3 regions of the Actinomadura sp. 3N407 genome follow, and region 3 is predicted to be linked to each of the others. Evidence: riboswitches for the same ligand, from Rfam matches in the RefSeq annotation. Region 3 holds a riboswitch; each other region holds the start of a gene.
The links. Region 3 has a riboswitch for cyclic di-AMP ahead of ACTWPP_RS18250 (CHAP domain-containing protein). Riboswitches for the same ligand answer to the same signal wherever they lie in the genome.
Positions count from the first base shown of each region.

Region 1: it holds a riboswitch for cyclic di-AMP, as region 3 does, so the genes downstream of both, ACTWPP_RS38350 (CHAP domain-containing protein) here and ACTWPP_RS18250 (CHAP domain-containing protein) in region 3, are expected to answer to the same signal.
Region 2: it holds a riboswitch for cyclic di-AMP, as region 3 does, so the genes downstream of both, ACTWPP_RS36160 (M15 family metallopeptidase) here and ACTWPP_RS18250 (CHAP domain-containing protein) in region 3, are expected to answer to the same signal.

Region 1 is NZ_JBQQBP010000022.1:109,932-115,843, forward strand. It holds gene ACTWPP_RS38345 (bifunctional glycosyltransferase/CDP-glycerol:glycerophosphate glycerophosphotransferase) at 1-1,830, opposite strand, end outside; gene ACTWPP_RS38350 (CHAP domain-containing protein) at 2,139-2,903, opposite strand; cyclic di-AMP (ydaO/yuaA leader) riboswitch at 2,916-3,071, opposite strand; gene ACTWPP_RS38355 (PP2C family protein-serine/threonine phosphatase) at 3,523-5,421, opposite strand; gene ACTWPP_RS38360 (hypothetical protein) at 5,688-5,912, opposite strand, start outside.
Region 2 is NZ_JBQQBP010000019.1:98,827-104,738, forward strand. It holds gene ACTWPP_RS36145 (VOC family protein) at 66-467, shown strand; gene ACTWPP_RS36150 (hypothetical protein) at 552-923, shown strand; gene ACTWPP_RS36155 (MerR family transcriptional regulator) at 920-1,438, shown strand; gene ACTWPP_RS36160 (M15 family metallopeptidase) at 1,435-2,076, opposite strand; cyclic di-AMP (ydaO/yuaA leader) riboswitch at 2,083-2,269, opposite strand; gene ACTWPP_RS36165 (4Fe-4S cluster-binding domain-containing protein) at 2,455-2,919, opposite strand; gene ACTWPP_RS36170 (protein kinase domain-containing protein) at 3,068-5,194, shown strand; gene ACTWPP_RS36175 (serine/threonine-protein kinase) at 5,208-5,912, shown strand, end outside.
Region 3 is NZ_JBQQBP010000006.1:384,018-389,929, reverse strand. It holds gene ACTWPP_RS18260 (M48 family metallopeptidase) at 1-216, opposite strand, end outside; gene ACTWPP_RS18255 (hypothetical protein) at 213-1,505, opposite strand; gene ACTWPP_RS18250 (CHAP domain-containing protein) at 1,545-2,393, opposite strand; cyclic di-AMP (ydaO/yuaA leader) riboswitch at 2,402-2,547, opposite strand; cyclic di-AMP (ydaO/yuaA leader) riboswitch at 2,694-2,893, opposite strand; gene ACTWPP_RS18245 (NlpC/P60 family protein) at 3,393-4,301, opposite strand; gene ACTWPP_RS18240 (NYN domain-containing protein) at 4,647-5,912, opposite strand, start outside.

The DNA.
Region 1 (5,912 bases), on a different contig from region 3:
GTGGATGTACTTCGGGTTGTCCGAGTACTGCTTCCCCATGTGGCTTTCGAAGACCACCAGGCCCGTCCGGACGGGCAGCCGGCTCAGCACCCGGTTGAACACGACGATCTTGGTGTGGTGCGAGGTCAGCTTCCGGCGGACGCGCCGGCCCAGGCGCCGTGCCCGCCGGGCCGCCCGTCCGGGCGGGGTCCCGGTGGCGCGGCGCACGACCGCGCCGGCGAGCCGCGCCCCCGGGCTCCCCGCCTCCAGGACGAACGCCAGCTGCCCGCGCCCGGTGACGCGCGAGCTGAGCCGGTCGGCGGCGAGCCGCGTCAGCCGGGGCCGGACGGGCAGCATGACACCGTCCAGCGGAGGCGAACCCCGGCCCGCGCCGGGCCGGGTGACCACGTCCTCGCCGTCCACCCGCAGGCGGAACCGCACGTCCCACACCGGGTCGACGAACCCGATCGGCCGGATCCGGGCCGCCGGGTCGAACTCGGCCCGCCAGCTGAGCCGGTCGCCCTCGTGCCGGACGGCCGCCCGGACCCTCGCCCTGCGGGCCGGGCGGCGCCGGTCGCTGAACTCCAGCGTGCCGGACAGGTCGGCGTCCTCGGGGATCCGGTTCAGCGGGTTGAGCACGTCCCCGGCCATGTGGACGCGGCCGGCGCGCATCTCCAGCCGCGTCACCGTGTTGCCCGGGCACAGCTCGTTCAGCGGCCGCTGATGGAAGCCGAGGCCGGTGACGTCCAGGATGCGGCGGCCGAGAGTCCTGCGCGGGCGGCCGCCGCCCCAGTAGACCCGTCCGTTCCGCTCCACGAGCCGCGCGCGCAGCTCGGGCCGGCTGCCGGGGGCGTACTCGGCGGCGGCGAGCGCCCCCGCGTGGTCTCCCTCACGGGCCAGGTAGGCGGCGATCGCGGGCAGCGGATTGGCCTCCTCGAACGCCCGGGGATCCAGCTCGGCCACGTAGCCGGCCGCCAGGTCGAGGAACCGCGCCTGGTAGTCCCGGTCGCGGCCGCGCAGCTCCCGCATGTAGAGCAGCAGGTCGTGGTTGATGAACTTGACGTCCTTGGCCCGCCGCAGGTCGTGGGCCCCGCGCAGTGCGAACAGCTCGTCGATGCGCCGGTGGATCTCCAGCCGGTCGGCGAAGTTGGCCAGCTCGGCGCGCCTGTTGGAGATGGACGGCGCCGTCGCCGGCTCCCGCACCAGCCAGTTGTAGACCCGGTGCGGGATCAGCGCGGTCCGGCCGGCCGCCAGGTACGCCTCGGCGGTGAACAGCAGGTCCTCGTAGTAGAGCTCCTCGACGAACCGCAGCCCCTGGTCCTCCAGGAAACCCCGCCGGTAGGCCTTGTTGGTCGACAGGGTGTCGTAGAGGAGGTCGGGATTCTCGCTCAGCGACCCGTACACGGCCCTGCGCTCGTAGAGCCAGGGATACCAGGGGCGGACGCGTGCCTGCGCGTCCTCCGGCCGGTCCAGGAAGACCCGGTCGCACCGGCCGGACACGATGTCGGCGCCGGTGTCCTCGGCCGCGCCGAGGAGGTTGAGGCAGGCGTGCCGGTCCAGGAGGTCGTCGCTGTCGAGGAACATCACGTACCGGCCGGTGGAGGCCTCGATGCCGGCGTTGCGCGGGCGGCCGCAGCCACCGGAGTTCGACGGGAGGTGGACGGCCCTGACCCGCCCCGGGTGCGCGGCGGCGAGCCGGTCGGCGATCTCCGCGGTGCCGTCGGTGCTCGCGTCGTCGACGATGACCGTCTCGACGGCCCCCAGCGACTGCCCCAGCGACGACGCGGCGGCCCGTGGCAGCCTCCGCGCGTCGTTGTAGGCGATCACCACTACACTCACATCAGGGCGCATGGGCTTCCCCTCCACGGCTTGGAGTTCCGGGGGACGCCCCAGGCCTCCGGCAGTGGCGTCCGATCCGGCCTTCTGCTCTCAGTTGCTCCCTTCCATGCGCCGGTCGGACGCGCGTGCAGGGTTCCTTTCCAGGAACGCCGCGCTAAGGTCCAAGGGCGATCAAAGCCTGTCAACGGTTGGTATTACCCGCCTTCGGCGGAGACATGGGGGCAGATCGCCCGGGAACGCCAGAAGGCGCCCGGCGGGTATGCCGGGCGCCTTCCGATCAGGGACCGCGCTGGTGCGCCGATCGTGGACCGCGGGCTGGATCAGGCCGCGTAGTCGGGGTAGCCGTACCCCACGACCAAGGACTTGTCGCGGACCTTCTTCTGCACCGCGTTGTTGGTGTTGCCCTCGATGGTGCTGATGGTGCCGTCACCGTTGTCCTTGACGACGATGCCGACGTGGTCGATGGCACTGATGCTGGAACCCCTGTCCCAGTCGAAGAACACGACCGAGCCGGGCTTGGCCTTCTTGCCCCAGCGGTCGGTGTCCTCGAACCAGGAGGCGTGCTGGACGGTGTAGGCGTCCCAGCCCATGTTCTTGACGCCGGTCTGGGCGCCGAGCCATGAGACGAACATGTTGCACCACTGCGCGCCGTTGTAGGCGTCGACGGAGAACCCGCCGTCACGCTGGGCCGTGGCCTTGGCGTGGGGGGTCGACACGTACCACTCGTGGAACTTGGTCTGGCCGTCCTGGCCTTCGCGGATGCCGACCTGCTCCTCGGCCAGTTCGAGCACCTCGGAGGCCTCCACCGCACGCGGCGGCACCTTGTAGCCCGCCTCCACGTAGTCGGAGGCCGAGACGGCCTCGGACTCGCTCGAGACGGTGCCCTTCTCGGCGGAGGCGGCCGCCGCCGCCTGGGCCGGGGTCTCGGCGACCGCGTCACCGGTGAGCGGGTTGAAGACCGCGAGCCCGACGGCTCCGGCGAGCACCGCGCTGACGGCGACGCTGACGGCCTTGTCCTCGGCCGTGAAGCTGTTCAGCGTGGCCGTGATGTTGTTCAGGGAAAGTCGATTGAAACGACCGGTCATGCAGGGAATCTCCTTGTCTCCCATGACGCCTACCGGGTTAGCTGACGGATTCGGGCATGGAAGTAGCCCTACGGCGCGACTCTCGGACGCGCCGATTCACCCCTGGAACCTGGGTCCCCGGCTCCGTTCCGGTCGAGTGGACCGGGACGGACTCGGCCTCGCACCGCGGACGCGGTGCTGGATTTTCGGATTGATCTCAGCGACTGATCTCGGTGAGGGGGCGCGCGTCTGTGGCGCGCATCGCGTGCGGATACCGCTCCGCGATCCTCGGCCGTACATGGAACGGCCGGTGGCAACGCATGGGGCGCGCTGCGGGATTCGGATAGAAGGTACCAACCTTCTCAAGGAAAGCAAATCACCGACAAAACTCCGTCTTGCCTGCTCAAAGGCCCTCCAAGACACCACCAACAGCGTCAGGGCCCGATGTCTTCCCGATCACCCGGCGACCGGCTCGCATCCCCCTTCCGCAGGGGGCTGCCGCCCACCAGGCAGAAGGTAAAGAACCCGCGGACGGCGACGGCCGGCACATGGCGTTCCGCCACATGCCGGCCGTCCGCGCCCCGCTCAGGTGAGGCCTAAGTCACACGGCGAGGTCTTCGCAGGTCAAACATGGTTCTCGTCACTCCACGCGCAGCGCGAAGAGGGTGGTGTCGTCCGCCGCCCGGTCATGCTCCATCCGCGCCAGCACCTCCTCCAGCACCAGCCCCGGCCGCGTCGAGCAGTCCCGCAGGATGGCGGTGAGCCGGGAGATCCGCTCGTCGAGGTCCGCGTCCCTGCGCTCCACGAGGCCGTCGGTGTACAGGAAGAGCATGTCGCCGCGGAGGAGCCGGGTGGTGATCGTCGTGTACTCCCAGCCCACCATCGCGCCGAGCATCGGGTCGCGGACGACCTCCAGCGGCGCCGCCCGCCCGTCCCGGATCAGGATCGGCGGCGGATGACCCGCGCACGTCCACTCCACGACGCGGCGCGCCGGATCGAAATGAGCCACGACGGCGGTACCCGTCGCCGGCGGGTCCATGGTCGCGACCAGCTCGTTCAGCCAGCCCACCAGCCGTCCCGCCGGCTCCCCCGTGCAGGCGAGGCCCAGCAGCCCGTTGCGGCTGCGCGCCATCGCCGCGGCCGCGGGCAGGCCGTGCCCGGCCGCGTCTCCGATGGCCACCAGCGCCCGCCCGTCGGCCAGCACGCGGGTCGCGAACCAGTCCCCGCCGATGCGGGCGGTGCTCTCCGCCGCCAGGCTGCGGATCGAGGTGACCAGGCCCGGCAGCCGCTCCACCTCGTCCTCGTCCGGCAGGATCGCTCTGCGCAGCGTCACCGCCACCCGCCGCTCCTGCGCCATCCGCTCCTGCTGCTTCAGCATCTGCCGCCGGGTCTCGGCCAGCGCCCGCTCCACCCCGCGCCGCCGCGTGATGTCCTGCGAGACGATGTTGATCGAGACCGGCAGCCCCGACTCGGCCAGCACCGGCTCGGCGAAGATCCACAGATGCCTCGGCGCCCCGTCCTGGGCGATCACGCGGTGCTCGGCCTCCACCGGCTCGCGCCGCGAGAACATCGTCTGCACGGCCTCCTCGACCAGCGGGAGATCGTCCTCCGCCACGACCTTGGGAAGATCGTGCGGCATCGGCGGCACCTCGTCGGGGACGAGCCCGTAGTTGGCGAGCATCTGCGGCGTCCAGTCCGCCTCCCCGGTCGCCAGGTCCCACTCGCCGAACCCGATCAGGGCGAGCCGCTCGACCCGCTCCAGCCGCCGCGCCGTCCGGTCCTCGGCGTAGTGGTACCGCCAGGTCACGCAGATGCCGGTCGGCACCGGAACACACCGCACGCTCATCCGGGACGAGCGGGACAGGCCGCGCTGGGCAGTGGAGTAAAAGAAAGAGGAACGTTCCAAGCGACTGCCGGACTCCAGCACCTCCACGTAGTCGTCGAAGAGCCCGCTCAGCACCGCACCCGGATCCGTCCGCAGCAGCCGCAGCCCCGTCAGCTCCTCCCTGCCGCGCCCGAACATGTCATGCGCCACACCGTTGAGATCCGCGAAGAGGAAGTCCGCCACGTTGCCGTCCGCCCCCCGGACCGGGACCAGATGGGCCGACGAGTCGAGCGCCGCGTCCAGCACCGCCCGCGCCATCGGATCGTCCGGCATCCCTTCGAGGAGCTCCGCGTCTCCCGCGGTGTCCTCGGCCGTCACCCGGCGCAGGACGTCCTCGGCCTCCGACAGCACGGCCTGGCGCTCCGCCGTCCCGCCCTCGGCGCGGGGCGCGCGGCGTCCGGCCGCCACGGCCCCCACCGGCCCGGCACCGCCGTCCTTCACCAGCAGGGACGCCGCCTCGGACAGGTCCATGTCCAGGTCCCGCGCGAGCCAGATCAGATGCTGCAGGGCCTCCCCCGTCGGAACACCGAGCCGCCGGGCCAGCACGACCCGGGCCTCGGACAGCACCGCGCGGTCGTGCGCGGCGCCCCGCAGATCGTCCACGTCCGCGACGTGGACCCCGGGCTGCCCGAAGGTGCCCTCCGCTTCCGCCAACCCTGACCCCCGTTCGGCGTCACATGCCCTGGGAGAAAAAAGCTACATACGTCAGCGAAGGACTATTCGCCCAGAACCGGGTAAACAGTCCAGATCTTTGCCCGGGTTTTCCGTTGCCCCCCGTCCCCCACCGCTTCGGGTGACCCTCCACGGGGACAACCGTTCCCCGCCCTGTGACCCACGTCACCCCGCCCGGTAGACCTGCCCCGTCAACGCCGTGATCCGCGCCGCCGCCGTCCCGAACGACGTCCCCGCCGGATGCAGCGTCAGCACCACCACGATCTTCTGCTCCCCACCAGCCCCGTCGTATGCAGCACCGGCCGCCCGAGCCCGAGGTCCGGCCGCCACACCGCCGGCTGCGCCCCACGGCACCGCCCCGCCGGAGCGTCCCCGAACCCCGACCACCCCTGCTTCACGGCCCACGGCCTCTCCAGCGCCTCCGGGATCCCGAACGTCTGATCGAACCCGTCCGTCCCGCACGGCGTCGACTT
Region 2 (5,912 bases), on a different contig from region 3:
GGCCCTCTCCCGTTCGTCTTGGAGGTGGAGAGCAACATCCGTTTCACGATCGGAAGGAGCGGGCCATGAACCCGACCCTCAACACCATCGACATCGTGGTGTCCGACATCCAGGCCTCGATGGACTTCTACGCCCGGCTCGGGCTGGCGTTCACCGTCGACGAGGCCTACCCGGACCACGCCGGCTGCGACCTGCCGAGCGGGCTCCACCTGATGCTGGACACCGAGAAGTTCCGCAGCTCCGCCCAGACCGGCGGATGGAGCCGCCCCTCCGGCGACCCGCGCAACTTCCTGGCCTTCCAGTTCGGCGACCCGGCCGCCGTCGACGCCAAGTACGCCGAACTCACCGGCGCCGGCCACACCGGCGTCCAGGAACCGTGGGACGCCTTCTGGGGGATGCGGTACGCCACCGTCCTCGACCCCGACGGCAACGGCATCGACCTGTACTGCCCCCTGCCCGCCGAGTAGACGGCCGCCCATTGACCGGCCGCCGGTACCCACATTCGATGGGGGGTTGCATCCGGTACCGGGGTACAGGCTTACCTTCGAGGTATGGAACTGGAACAGGTACGGTCCGGGCCGGGCGATGCGGGGTGGGCGCCGCGGGCGTGCACCCTGCCGACGGCCGAGCGGCCGTTGAGGGAGGCCGAGTTCGACGCGCTGTTCGGCGAGGCGGTGACCGAGGTGCGGCGTGCGGGGCCGGGACGCGTCGAGCTGGTGTTGCGTTCCGAGCCGGATGTGGCCGCCCGGGCGGCCGGGCTGGCGGTGCGCGAGACCGGCTGCTGCTCGTTCTTCACCTTCGCCCTGACGGCGGCCGGCGGCGCGCTGACCCTGGAGGTGAGCGTCGCCGGCCCGCACGTCGAGGTGCTGGACGCCCTGGCCGCCCGCGCGGCGGAGCTGGCGGGCCAGGGGAGCCGGGCGTGACCGGGCCCGCCGTCGCCGGCGGGTTGCGCAGCGGGCAGGTCGCGGCGGCGGCCGGGGTGAATCTCCAGACGCTCCGGTACTACGAGCGCCGGGGCCTGCTCGCCGAGCCCGAGCGGACGGCGGGTGGGCACCGGGTGTATCCGGCCGAGGCGGTGACGCTGCTGCGGGTGATCAAGACCGCGCAGCGGCTCGGGTTCACCCTGGAGGAGGTCGCCGAACTGCTGGACGCCGGGACGCACCGGCACCGCCGCGCCGATTCCGGGTTGCGGACGCGGGTGAGCGCCAAACTCGCCGAGGTCGAATCCAGAATCGTCGATCTGCGCACCATCGCGGGCACGTTGCGCCAAGCCCTGGACGCCGGGTGCGACGATCTGGTCGCATGCGCCGGGGAACAGGGCTGCCCGCTGCCGTTCGCCGACCTGGCCGTCGACTCCGGTGGCGAGGACACGAGCCCACCGGCCGCCGCCGCGGGCCCGAGCCGTCTGCTCGGGCCCAGCCGCCGTGCGGGTCGCTAGTCGTCCTGGCCGCCGTCGAACTCCCAGTGCCACGGTTCGTACGGGTTGCTGTAGGCCCAGGCCGGGTGGATCCAGCCGTACTTCTCGGAGTTGTCTTCCATCCACTCGAACTGGGGTGAATCGGCGTCCTGGACGCCGTCGCACAAGTCGAGGGCGATGCCGTTCCCGTGCTTGCTGTTGCCCGGTCGCGCGGCCATGCCCGCCGGCATGGTCTCGTACAGCTCCTGCTGCTTCTCGTAGCTGCGATAGGAGCTCCGCACGCACATCTCGTGGCCGAAGCGCTCCTGGTAGGCCGCGTTGAGCTTGTAGAACGCCACCGCGGCGTCGGCTCGCAGGAACTCGTCCCGCTGTGGCAGCGGGCAGAGCTCGTCGACCGGGATCCGGCCGTTGGGGTACCCGTGGTCCGTGGCCTCCGAGGGCTCGCAGTCGGCCGGCGGCTCGCTCGGCGCGTCCTCGGCTCGTCGGGAATCCGGTCGTTCGCCGCGGTCCGCCGAGACCTTCGCGGAGGCGGGCCTGCCGGGGTTCTCGGAGTCTCCGCCCCCCGGCATGAGGGCGAGGGAGCCGACAAGGGCACCGGCGAGGACGACGCCCAATACGGGTGGGGGGTATCCGTTCTTCTTGACGTGCCTGCCTGTCACGGCATCTGCTCCTTCCATGTCGCCTACCGGGTTAGCTGACGGATTCGGACGTGGAAGTCGCCCTACGACCCTTCCCGAACATGGCGAGAAGGCGTCGATTCACCCCTGCGAGGCGGCACAGGCCGGCCGGCCTGGACGTCACTCGCGCTGGTTCCCCGGCTCCGCGCGATCGCGGACTCGGCGTCGCCGCCTTCATCCCGAGCCGCGGGCTGAGGATGAGACGGACGCACTGGTCGATGGCCACGGCGCATGGCGGGCGCCGAATTCGGACAGAACCTACCAAAGGCTCAAGAGAATGCAAACACCCACAAAATCAGCAATGCCGCAGGTCGGACGGTGAGAGGGACGTCATCGACCGAGACCTGCGCGCGGTGGCGGCTAGACGGCATCGAGGTCGGCGGCCGAGTAGCGGGCGGTGAACAGGTGCATGGTGCGTGCGGGTGACCCGTGCGCTCCGTGCTCCGGGGGGCGGCCCGCCAGGAGTACGTCGACCCGGTCGCGCAGTGCCGTGGCGCCCGGCATCCGCACGATCTCGTCCCAGCCGTAACCGGTGAGCAGGATGACCGACAGGGAGGTCTCCTCCCGGACGCGGGCCAGCAGCCGGAGGACGGCGCGGCGCTGCCGGAGCGGCTCGTCGCCTCTGACCGTCACGCCCTCGATCCGGTCGCCCAGGGCGGCGATGTGCGCGAACGTCTCGTCCACCGTGACTCGGAAGCCGTGCCCCGCGGGTGCGGCGCCGGGGCGGCCGGGGCTCCGCAACCACAGGACGGCACGGGAGCCGGGGCCGCTGGTCTCGCTGACGCGCTCGAAGGCGCTGATGTGCAGCGGGCGCGGCCGGATCACGCGGCCGGTCCTCGCCGCGCGTCCGTCTGGCCCACCGTGATCGCTGGAACTCACGCCGTGATTACACTTCCGTCACGCCGGGACCGGTCCCGGTACGCGATCCCGGACGATGGTCGACGGTGAGTCCGGCGGCAGGAGGAGGACGGCGGTGGAGCCGCTTCGGCGTGGTGATCCGCACCGGGTGGGTCCGTACCGGCTGCTCGGCAGGCTCGGCGCGGGCGGGATGGGGGTCGTCTACCTGGGACGGTCGGGGGCCGGCCGGCCGATCGCCGTCAAGGTCATCAGGCGGTCGATGGCGGGGGAGCCCAGATACGCGGCCCGGTTCCGCCGCGAGGTGGACGCCGCCCGCCGGGTGTCGGGGGTGTTCACCGCGCCGGTGCTGGACGCCGACCCGGACGCGGCCGCGCCGTGGCTGGTCACCGCCTACCTGCCGGGGCTGTCGCTGCGCGAGGCCGTCGGCCGGTTCGGCCCGCTGCCGCCGGACGCCGTCCGGCCGCTGGCGGCCGGGCTGGCCGAGGCGCTCGCGGACATCCACCGCACCGGCGTGGTGCACCGCGACCTGAAGCCGGGCAACGTGATGCTGACCGCCGGCGGGCCCCGGGTGATCGACTTCGGCATCGCCCGGCCGGAGGACGCGACGGCCATCACCCGCGTGGGCGCGCCCATCGGCACGCCCGGGTTCATGGCGCCCGAGCAGGTCCGCGGGGAGAAGGTCGGGCCGGCGGCCGACGTGTTCTCCCTGGGCGCGATGCTGGCGTACGCGGCGACCGGGGCGGAGCCGTTCGGGTCCGGGCCGGCGCGGTCGCGTGACCTGCGGGCGATGACGGCGCACGCGGACCTGGACGCGATCACCGAACCCTGGCTGCTCGCGCTGATCGGGGCGTGCCTGCACGTCGACCCCGGGCTGCGTCCGTCCGCCGCCGCCGTGCTGGAACTGCTGGGACCGCCGGGTCGGGACGAGCCGTCCCTGCTGGGGGCCCGGTGGCTGCCGCCGGGGATCGCGGAGGAGATCGACCGCCGCACCGCCGAGGCCGAGACGCTGACGCGGCCCCCGGCCGGCGACGCGGCGGACCGGGACTCCGCGGCCGGGCAGGCGCCGACGGAGGATCCGGACGGTGCCGTCCAGGGCACGGCGCCCCCGGCGGAGGACGTCACCCGCCGGACGATCCTGGCCGGGGTGGGCGCGGGCGTCCTGACGGCGGGCGCTCTCGGGACGTTCGCGTGGCGGAGGACCCGCGACCGGAGCGACGGCTCGCGACCGCCCGGGGCGCGGCGCGCCGGCGCGCCGGAGGGACCGCCGCCCGAGGGACGTTCGAGGTGGACGCGCCGGGTGAGCGAGGATTTCCTGAGCCTCGCCACCGCCGGTGGGGTGCTGCTGGCGAACGGGAGCGAGAAGAACGGGGACGACGGCACCGGAATCGTCCACGCGCTGGATTCGCGCACGGGCAAGGTGCTGTGGAAGCGCGACGGAGGCTCCTCCGCGGTGGGCGGAGGCGACGTGACGTATCTGACCCTGAACGAGAGCAGGGAGATCAGCGCGGTCCGTTCCAGGACGGGCGAGGAGCTGTGGAGGCATGAGGTCGACTTCGACAGGCTCCCGAGCGGGGACCTGGCGGCCACCGGCCCGGTGGTCGTCTTCGGCCGCGAGGAGATCACCGCGCTGGACGCGACCGGCGGGGGGCGCCGCTGGACGTCCCGGGCGGCCGCCCGGTCCGGGCTCTCCGCGGCGGACGGCCTCGTGCTGGCGCTGTCGTCCGAGGCCCTGGTCGGCCTGGACGCGCGGACCGGGAAGACCCGCTGGACGTATCCGCTGGACTACGGCGACTACCAGATCACCGGCGACGGCATGGTCTTCGCCTGCGACCGGTTCGGGACGTTGCACGCGATACGCGCCGCCGACGGCGCGTCCGCCTGGCGGAGACGGAACGTCGGCGGCTGGGGCAGCCAGGTGGGCGGCGGGCGCTTCTACGTCGAAGGACGCGATGGCGTCGTGCTCGCCCTGGACAGCGCGACCGGACGGCAGATCTGGTCGCGCGGGCTGACGCGGCTGAAGGACGATCCCCGCGGCCAGGCGACGGCCTATTGCCTGTCCGGCACCACCCTGTACGCCATCTGCGCCGACGGCAATCTCTACGCGCTGGACACCGCCGACGGCCGTGTCCGGTGGACCTACGGAACCGAGAAATCCATCCGCGTCCAGCCTGTGAGCGTGAACGGGCTGGTCTTCATCGGCGCCGGGGACGGGAACGTCCGGGCCGTCGCCGCACCACGCTGAATCGGAGGACCATGTGCGACCCCTTGAGCCGGACGACCCACGCTGGGTGGAGACCATGGGACGGCGGTACCGCGTCCTGGCGCGCATCGGGTCCGGCGGGATGGGCGTGGTGTATCTCGGCCGCTCCGCCGCCGGGCGGACCGTGGCGATCAAGATGGTGCATCCCGAGTTCGCCGCGGACCACGACTTCCGGGCCCGGTTCGAGCGCGAGGCCAGGGTCGCGCGATCGGTCGGCGGCGGCTTCACCGCCGCGGTGATCGACGCCGATCCGGGCGCGGAGATCCCGTGGCTGGTGACCGAGTTCCTGCCGTCGGTGTCGCTGCGCGACGCCGTCCACGCGTCCGGCCCGCTCGCGGTGGACGCGGTGTGGGCGCTGGCGGCGGGCGTCGCGGAGGCGCTCGTGTCGATTCACGGCGCCGGCGTCGTGCACCGGGACCTGAAACCCGCGAACGTCCTGCTGACCGCGGACGGTCCCCGCGTGATCGACTTCGGCATCGCCCGCGCGGTGGACTCCTCGTCCATCTCGCGCCCGGGTGCGCAGGCCGGATCCCCGGGGTTCATGTCGCCGGAGCAGGTGGCGGGGGTGACGGTCGGCCCGTCCGGCGACGTCTTCTCGTTCGGGTCGACGCTGGCGTTCGCGTGCACGGGCCGGGAACCGTTCGGCGAGGGCCCGTGGCATGCGAAGATGCGACGCGTCCAGACGGAGCCGCCGCGGCTT
Region 3 (5,912 bases):
GAAGTCCAGCGCCGGATCGGCCTCCACATGGCCGCCCGGAACCCGATCGGGGAGCGGGCTCCACGGCGTGCTCAGGGCGAGGACGGTGCCGAGCGCGGCGAACAGCGCGGCGGCGGCGACGGCGGCGGCGATCCGGGGCCGCCGCATGCGGGCGGCGTCACCGTCCTGGCGGGCGCCGGGCTCGCCGCGCCTCTCGTCCGCCTCGGCCTCGCTCATGTGAGTTCCCTCTTCAGGTAGTCGCGCCACAGGGCGGTGAAGCGGTCCCGGGTGAGTCCCAGCACGTCGCTCAGCGCTGCGGCCTCCGGGACGCGCCCGGCGGCCCGGTAGAGCCGCACGAGCGTCGCCTCACCGTACCGGTCGGCGACCATCCGGCAGGCGAGCCAGGCCTCCTGGTAGGACTGGGAGAGGCGCGCGGACCCGCCGGAGAACGCGGCCGCGGCGGGCAGCGCGGACGGGACGCGTCCCGCGGCCACCTCGCGGCGCAGCTCGCCGGCCGCGGACCGGACGCCGATCTCCGTCCGGAGGTAGCCGACGTAGTCCGCGAAGCCCTCGATCAGCCACAGCGGGGTCGCGCGGTCGCGGGCGCCGCCGGTGGCGACATGGGTCAGCTCGTGGGTCAGCACCACGTCGCGTCCGAGGTCGTTGAGGCGGCCGAAGGTGGCGGGGGAGACGACGACGCGGTCCTCGCCGCGGCCGTCGCCGGCGGACGGCGTGACGGTGGCGAGGGCGGCGATGTCGCCGAGGCTCTGCCCCGGACCGGCGAGGGCGGAGGCGAGGCCCGCGTCGGCGGGAACGAGCGCGACGACCCGCCGCGCCCATCCCTTGCCGACGACGCCGGTGACGACCGGGACGGCCGCGTCCAGGCGTTCCGCGATCTCTTCCAGGCGGAGGGCCCCGGTGGCCGCGGTGTCGCCGATGACGAGGCTCGCGCGGCCCTTGACCACCGTCAGGGGGCCGCCGTCCCAGATGGCGGCGTCGTCCGCGAATCCATGCGACGACCCGTCGCCGACGATCGTCCAGATGCCGGAGCGAGGGGCGAGCGTCAGGTAGCGGGTGCGGACGACGTCACCCCGGTCGAAGCCCCGCAACCTGGAGCGCACTTCCACGCGGACGACCGCGACACCCTTCTCGTCGTCCGTCGCCTGGGTGACGACTGCGCGTTCCTCCCAGCCGGCCAGCGGGAGCTCGCGGAGATTGCCGTACAAGCGGGACTGGGCGTCCTGGAACGCGGCGGGCGCGGAGGCCACCGTCGCGAGGAAGGCCGTCCGGTCTCCGTCCTGCACCGCCCGCGCGCGGTTGGCGAGGACGGTGACGGCGTCCGCGGGCCGGAACGTTCCGGCGGCTTTGGTCGCGCGGGCGGGCGGCGTCCCGTCGTCGCCGGACCGCGTGCCGAGGAGTCCCGCGCCGGTGCCCAGCAGCACGGCGGCCCCGCCCGCGCCCAGGGCGAGTGCCCTGCGGCGCGTGACGGGGCCGCCGTGTCCGGCCTGACCGGGACCGTCCTCCATGCGCGTGATCCTATGCAGCCGGGGGAGGGGGAAGGGACGTCAGGACTTGTACTCGGGGTAGCCGTAGCCGACGACGGAGCCGGTCGAGCGCTGCCTGACCCGGACGGCGTTGTCGGTGTTGCCCTCGACCGCCTCGATGGTGCCGTCGTCGATCTTCTTGGTCACCATGCCGACGTGGACGATGTCGTCGATGTCCTTGCCGCCGTTCCAGGCGTAGAAGACGATCGCGCCCGGCTTCGGCTCGGTGCCCCAGCGGCCCTGGTCCCGGAACCATTTGGCGTGGGCGATGGTCCAGGCGTCGCTGCCGATCTGCTCGGTGAACCCGAGCTGGTCGCCCACCCACGAGATGAACATGTCGCACCAGGCGGCGTCGTCGTACGCCTGGACGGAGCCGCCGTCGCGCGCGACGGTCTCGTCGGCACGGGAGTTCTCCACGTACCACTGGTTGAACTTGGTCGCGCCGCTGCCGTCCTCCGCGATGCCCACCTGCGACCTGGCGAGCTCGATGGCCTCGTCGGCGGTGGGCCGCGAGTCCTCGGACGGCTGCTTCGGGGCGTCGGACTCCGGCTCGTCCCTTTCGGGACGCTCGGCTTCCTTGCCGCCGTCCGCGGGCTCGTCCCGGTTCTCGTCCTTGGAATCGGACCTGTCCTTGGACGAGGACTTGGAGCCGGACTTGGACTTGCCCGCGTCGTCGCCGGCGGCCGGACCGGCCGCGGTGGCGTGGGTGGGAGCGGAGGCGAACGGCAGGACCGACGCCTGTGCGGTGGCCGCGGCGGTGCCGAGAACGGCGGCGCCGACGATCACGCCGCCGGTCGTCCGCCACGTGAGGGCGAGAGTGCCGGGTTTGCGGTGCTTGCCCGGTGACTTCTTGCGATGCGCGCCTGGCATGGGGGATCTCCTGACTTCCATGCCGCCTACCGGGTTAGCTGACGGGTTCGGGCGTGGAAGCCGCCCTACGGCCCGCTGGGCGGGCCGATTCACCCCGAAGGACACAGTGGGTCCCCGGCTCCGCGTTCTCCGCGCGTCTGGGCGCGGTGAACCACGGACTCGGCGGTGGCGGCCCGGGGGCGGGCACGCCGGTTCGGATGGGGGGCTCCGCCGGGCGAGGGCGCCCGCACGGAGTGAAGGGGGAAAGCGGGCGTGGCCGCACGAGGGCGGCCACGCCCAGGTAACGCTGCGGTTTTCACTCCTTCGTCTTCCAGACGCCTACCGGGTTAGCTGACGGGTTCGGGCGTGGAAGTGGCCCTACGGCGGGCTCTCACCGTTCGGCGGGGAGAGACGCACCGATTCACCCCGGGTGCCGGAATGCCCGTCCAGGGACGGTCCCTGGACTCCGGCGGATGTGGGTCCCCGGTTCCGCGCGTCGGCGGATTCGGCGCTGCCGCTGCGATCCTGGGGGCGTGATGGGGCCCGTGCGCGGGACCTGTCTCCCGCGTGCGAAAGAGCGGCGCCTGATGTTGTGCGTGCGGACGGCGGCCCGTTTGCGGGGACCGTCCTGGGCCTGACCCGTGGAATCCGCCGTGGCAGCGCTCTCAGCGCCATGCACGCTGCGGGCGTGCGCACGGTGGGGCCGGGGCCGGCCGGGTCTGCTGGAGACCGTTTGCGGCACCCGTCGGGTGCCGGAGGCGGCGCGTGGATCGTGCCGCCGGGGGGAGCGGCACGTGGCTCGCGCCGCCGTCACGCGGCAGCTGGATGTGCCGCGTGGGGCCGTGGCGCCTGGTGAGCGCCTCGGGACCACGGCGTCTGGAGGGCGCCGTGAGTGGTGACAACGTACCAAAGCCCCAACAGATGGCAAACCCCCCCAAAATCAACAACGGACCAGGTCAAGCCCGGTCCGTTGTCGAAAGAGCTCCGTCACGCCCGTCGCGGGCGCTCCGGGGCGGGGCGTCAGGGGCGCCCGGCGCCGTAGTAGTTGTTCAGATAGTAGCCGGAGGTGATGGTCACGACCTCCACGTTCTTCCCGGTGCGCGGGGCGTGGATCATCTTGCCGCCGCCCACGTACATGCCCATGTGCCCGAGGCCGCTGAAGAACACCAGGTCGCCGGGCTGCAGGTTGCTCTTGGACACCCGCTTGGTGGCGGCGTACTGGGAGTGGGTGGTGCGGGTGATGCTCACGCCCGCCGCCGCCCACGCCTTCATGGTCAGGCCGGAGCAGTCGTAGGAGTTCGGGCCTTCGGCGCCGTACTGGTACGGCTTGCCGAGCTGGGCGTAGGCGAAGTTGAGCGCGGTGCGGGCCGAGCCGCTGGCCGGGCCGTTGTAGGTGCCGCCGACGCTGCCCGAGCCGCCCGACGAGGTTCCGCCGCCGAGCCGCCGCAGCAGGGCCTTCTGCTTGGCGACCTCCTTGTCGAGCTTCTTCTTCTGCTCCCGCAGCTCCTTGGTCTTGGCCTGCACGTCCTCGTAGGAGGCCTTGGCCTGCGCCTCCTCGCGGCGGAGCCGCTGGGCGGTCGCCAGGAACTGGGTCAGCTGGGAGCTGCGCTCCTGCGACAGGTGCGAGAAGACGGCCGCCTGGTCCAGGATCGCCTGCGGGTCGTTGGTGCCGACGAAGCCGGTGACGTTGTTCGTGTCGCCGTTCTTGTAGGCGGCGGCCGCCATCTGGGCGATCTTGGAGCGCTGCTCCTCGAAGGCCGCCTGCTCCTCCTTGCTCGACTTGCTCGCGATCGTGTACTTCTTCTTGGCGATCTTGAGCTTCTCGTTGAGCTGGTTGAACTTCTCGACCTTCTGGCCCATTTCCTCGGCGAGCTTGTCGAGTTTCTTCTGGACCTGTGCTCTGGTCGGCTGAGGGTCGGCGTGCGCCACCACCGGAGGAGACGCGAGGGAGACCGTCAGCGTGAGGCACGCGACGGCCGCCAGGCGACGGGAGGCGCCTCTCTTGGCCGAACCTCCTCGCCGGTCGCGCTCATGCGCTGCTTCCCCGATGAGATCATTGGCCACGGTCGGTTTCGCCCCTCTCGTCCACGACGTCAGCGGATGACATTAGCGATACGCAACAACCGTCACAACCGGTTCATCACTCTTTAGTCGCCTTCAATCGAAATGATGCGCTATCCGTGTCGGTAAGATCACGGAGCGCGAGGCGTGCCTCATGGCGGCCTTGAGACCGCGGCCTGACGGCGGCCCGACCGCGGCCGCCGCGCAGCCGGGCTAGGAACGGCCGAGGCGGCGCAGCAGCAGCGTGGACGGGCAGGGCCGGGCGTTGGCGCGCCGCGCCGCGTCGGCCACCTCACGGTCGGACGAGACCACCACCACCGCGCGGCCCTGCGGCTCCGCCCGGACCAGCTCGCCGATCAGCTCGTCGGCGGTCTGACCGGGACGGCTGAACAGCACCCGGACGCCGCGCGGCGCCGCGATGGCCACCGGCGCGTCCAGCTCCGCGCCGTCGAACACGCACGTCACCTCCGCGCGGGTCTGCGCCGCCAGCCCGCCGAGCCCCGACAGCAGCCGGCTGCGCTGGTCCGCCAGCGGCAGCTCCCCGTACCCGGTCTTGGTGACGTTGTAGCCGTCCACGATGAGGTGCACCCGCGGCAGGGTCAGCAGCCGGTCGAGCAGCTGCGGGTCACTGTCGGACAGGGCCCGGCCGGGCAGCGCGCGGTGCGCCTGCCGGTCGGGCTCCAGGCCGCCGACCGCGTCCGCGGGACGGCCGATGGTGGAGGGCAGCGCCAGCTCCCGGCGGACGCCCTGCGCCGCGTCGAGGAGCGTGTCCAGCAGCATCCGCAGCCGGACGTCGTCGACGTTGCGTCCCTCCCGCGCGGCCCGCTTGGCGGCCTCCGCGGCGGCCTCGGCCTGCGCGGCGCGGGCGCGCAGCCTGCGCAGCTCCTTCTCGGACGCGGCCGTCGACTCGCGCGCGGCCGCCTGCTCGCGCTCCGCCTCCGCCGCGACCGCGCCGGCGCGCTCCTCCGCTGCCCGGAACCTGACGCGCGCCTCGTGCAGCTTGCGGCGCAGCTCCGCCACCTCGGCCTTGGTCTCGCGCAGCTCGGCGCGCAGCCGGTCCACCTCGGCGCCGCGGGCGCCGCGGGCGGCGGCCAGCTCCTCTTTGAGCGCGGCGACGCGGCGCTCGGCGGCCTCCTCCTCCGAGGCGGTCGCGGAGCGGTCCAGCTCCTCGCGGGCGGACTCGACGAGGTCGGTCCAGCCCTCCGGGCGCAGCAGGTAGGCCAGCACCGCGACCCGCACCGGATCGGCGGCCGGCGGCACGTCCCCGCCCTCGACCACCTCGACCAGGTCGGCCTGCGCCTCGCGCAGCGGTTCGGCGACGCGCCGCCGGAAACCGGCGTCCTTCTCCAGCACCGCCGCGATGTGCTGCCCGGCGAGCTTGGCGCGCTTGCGGCGCTCGAACCGCGCGAACCGGCGCAGCGGGGCGGGGACCTCGTCGTGGGGCAGCGCCCCGATCAGCTCGGCGGCGACCTCGACGAC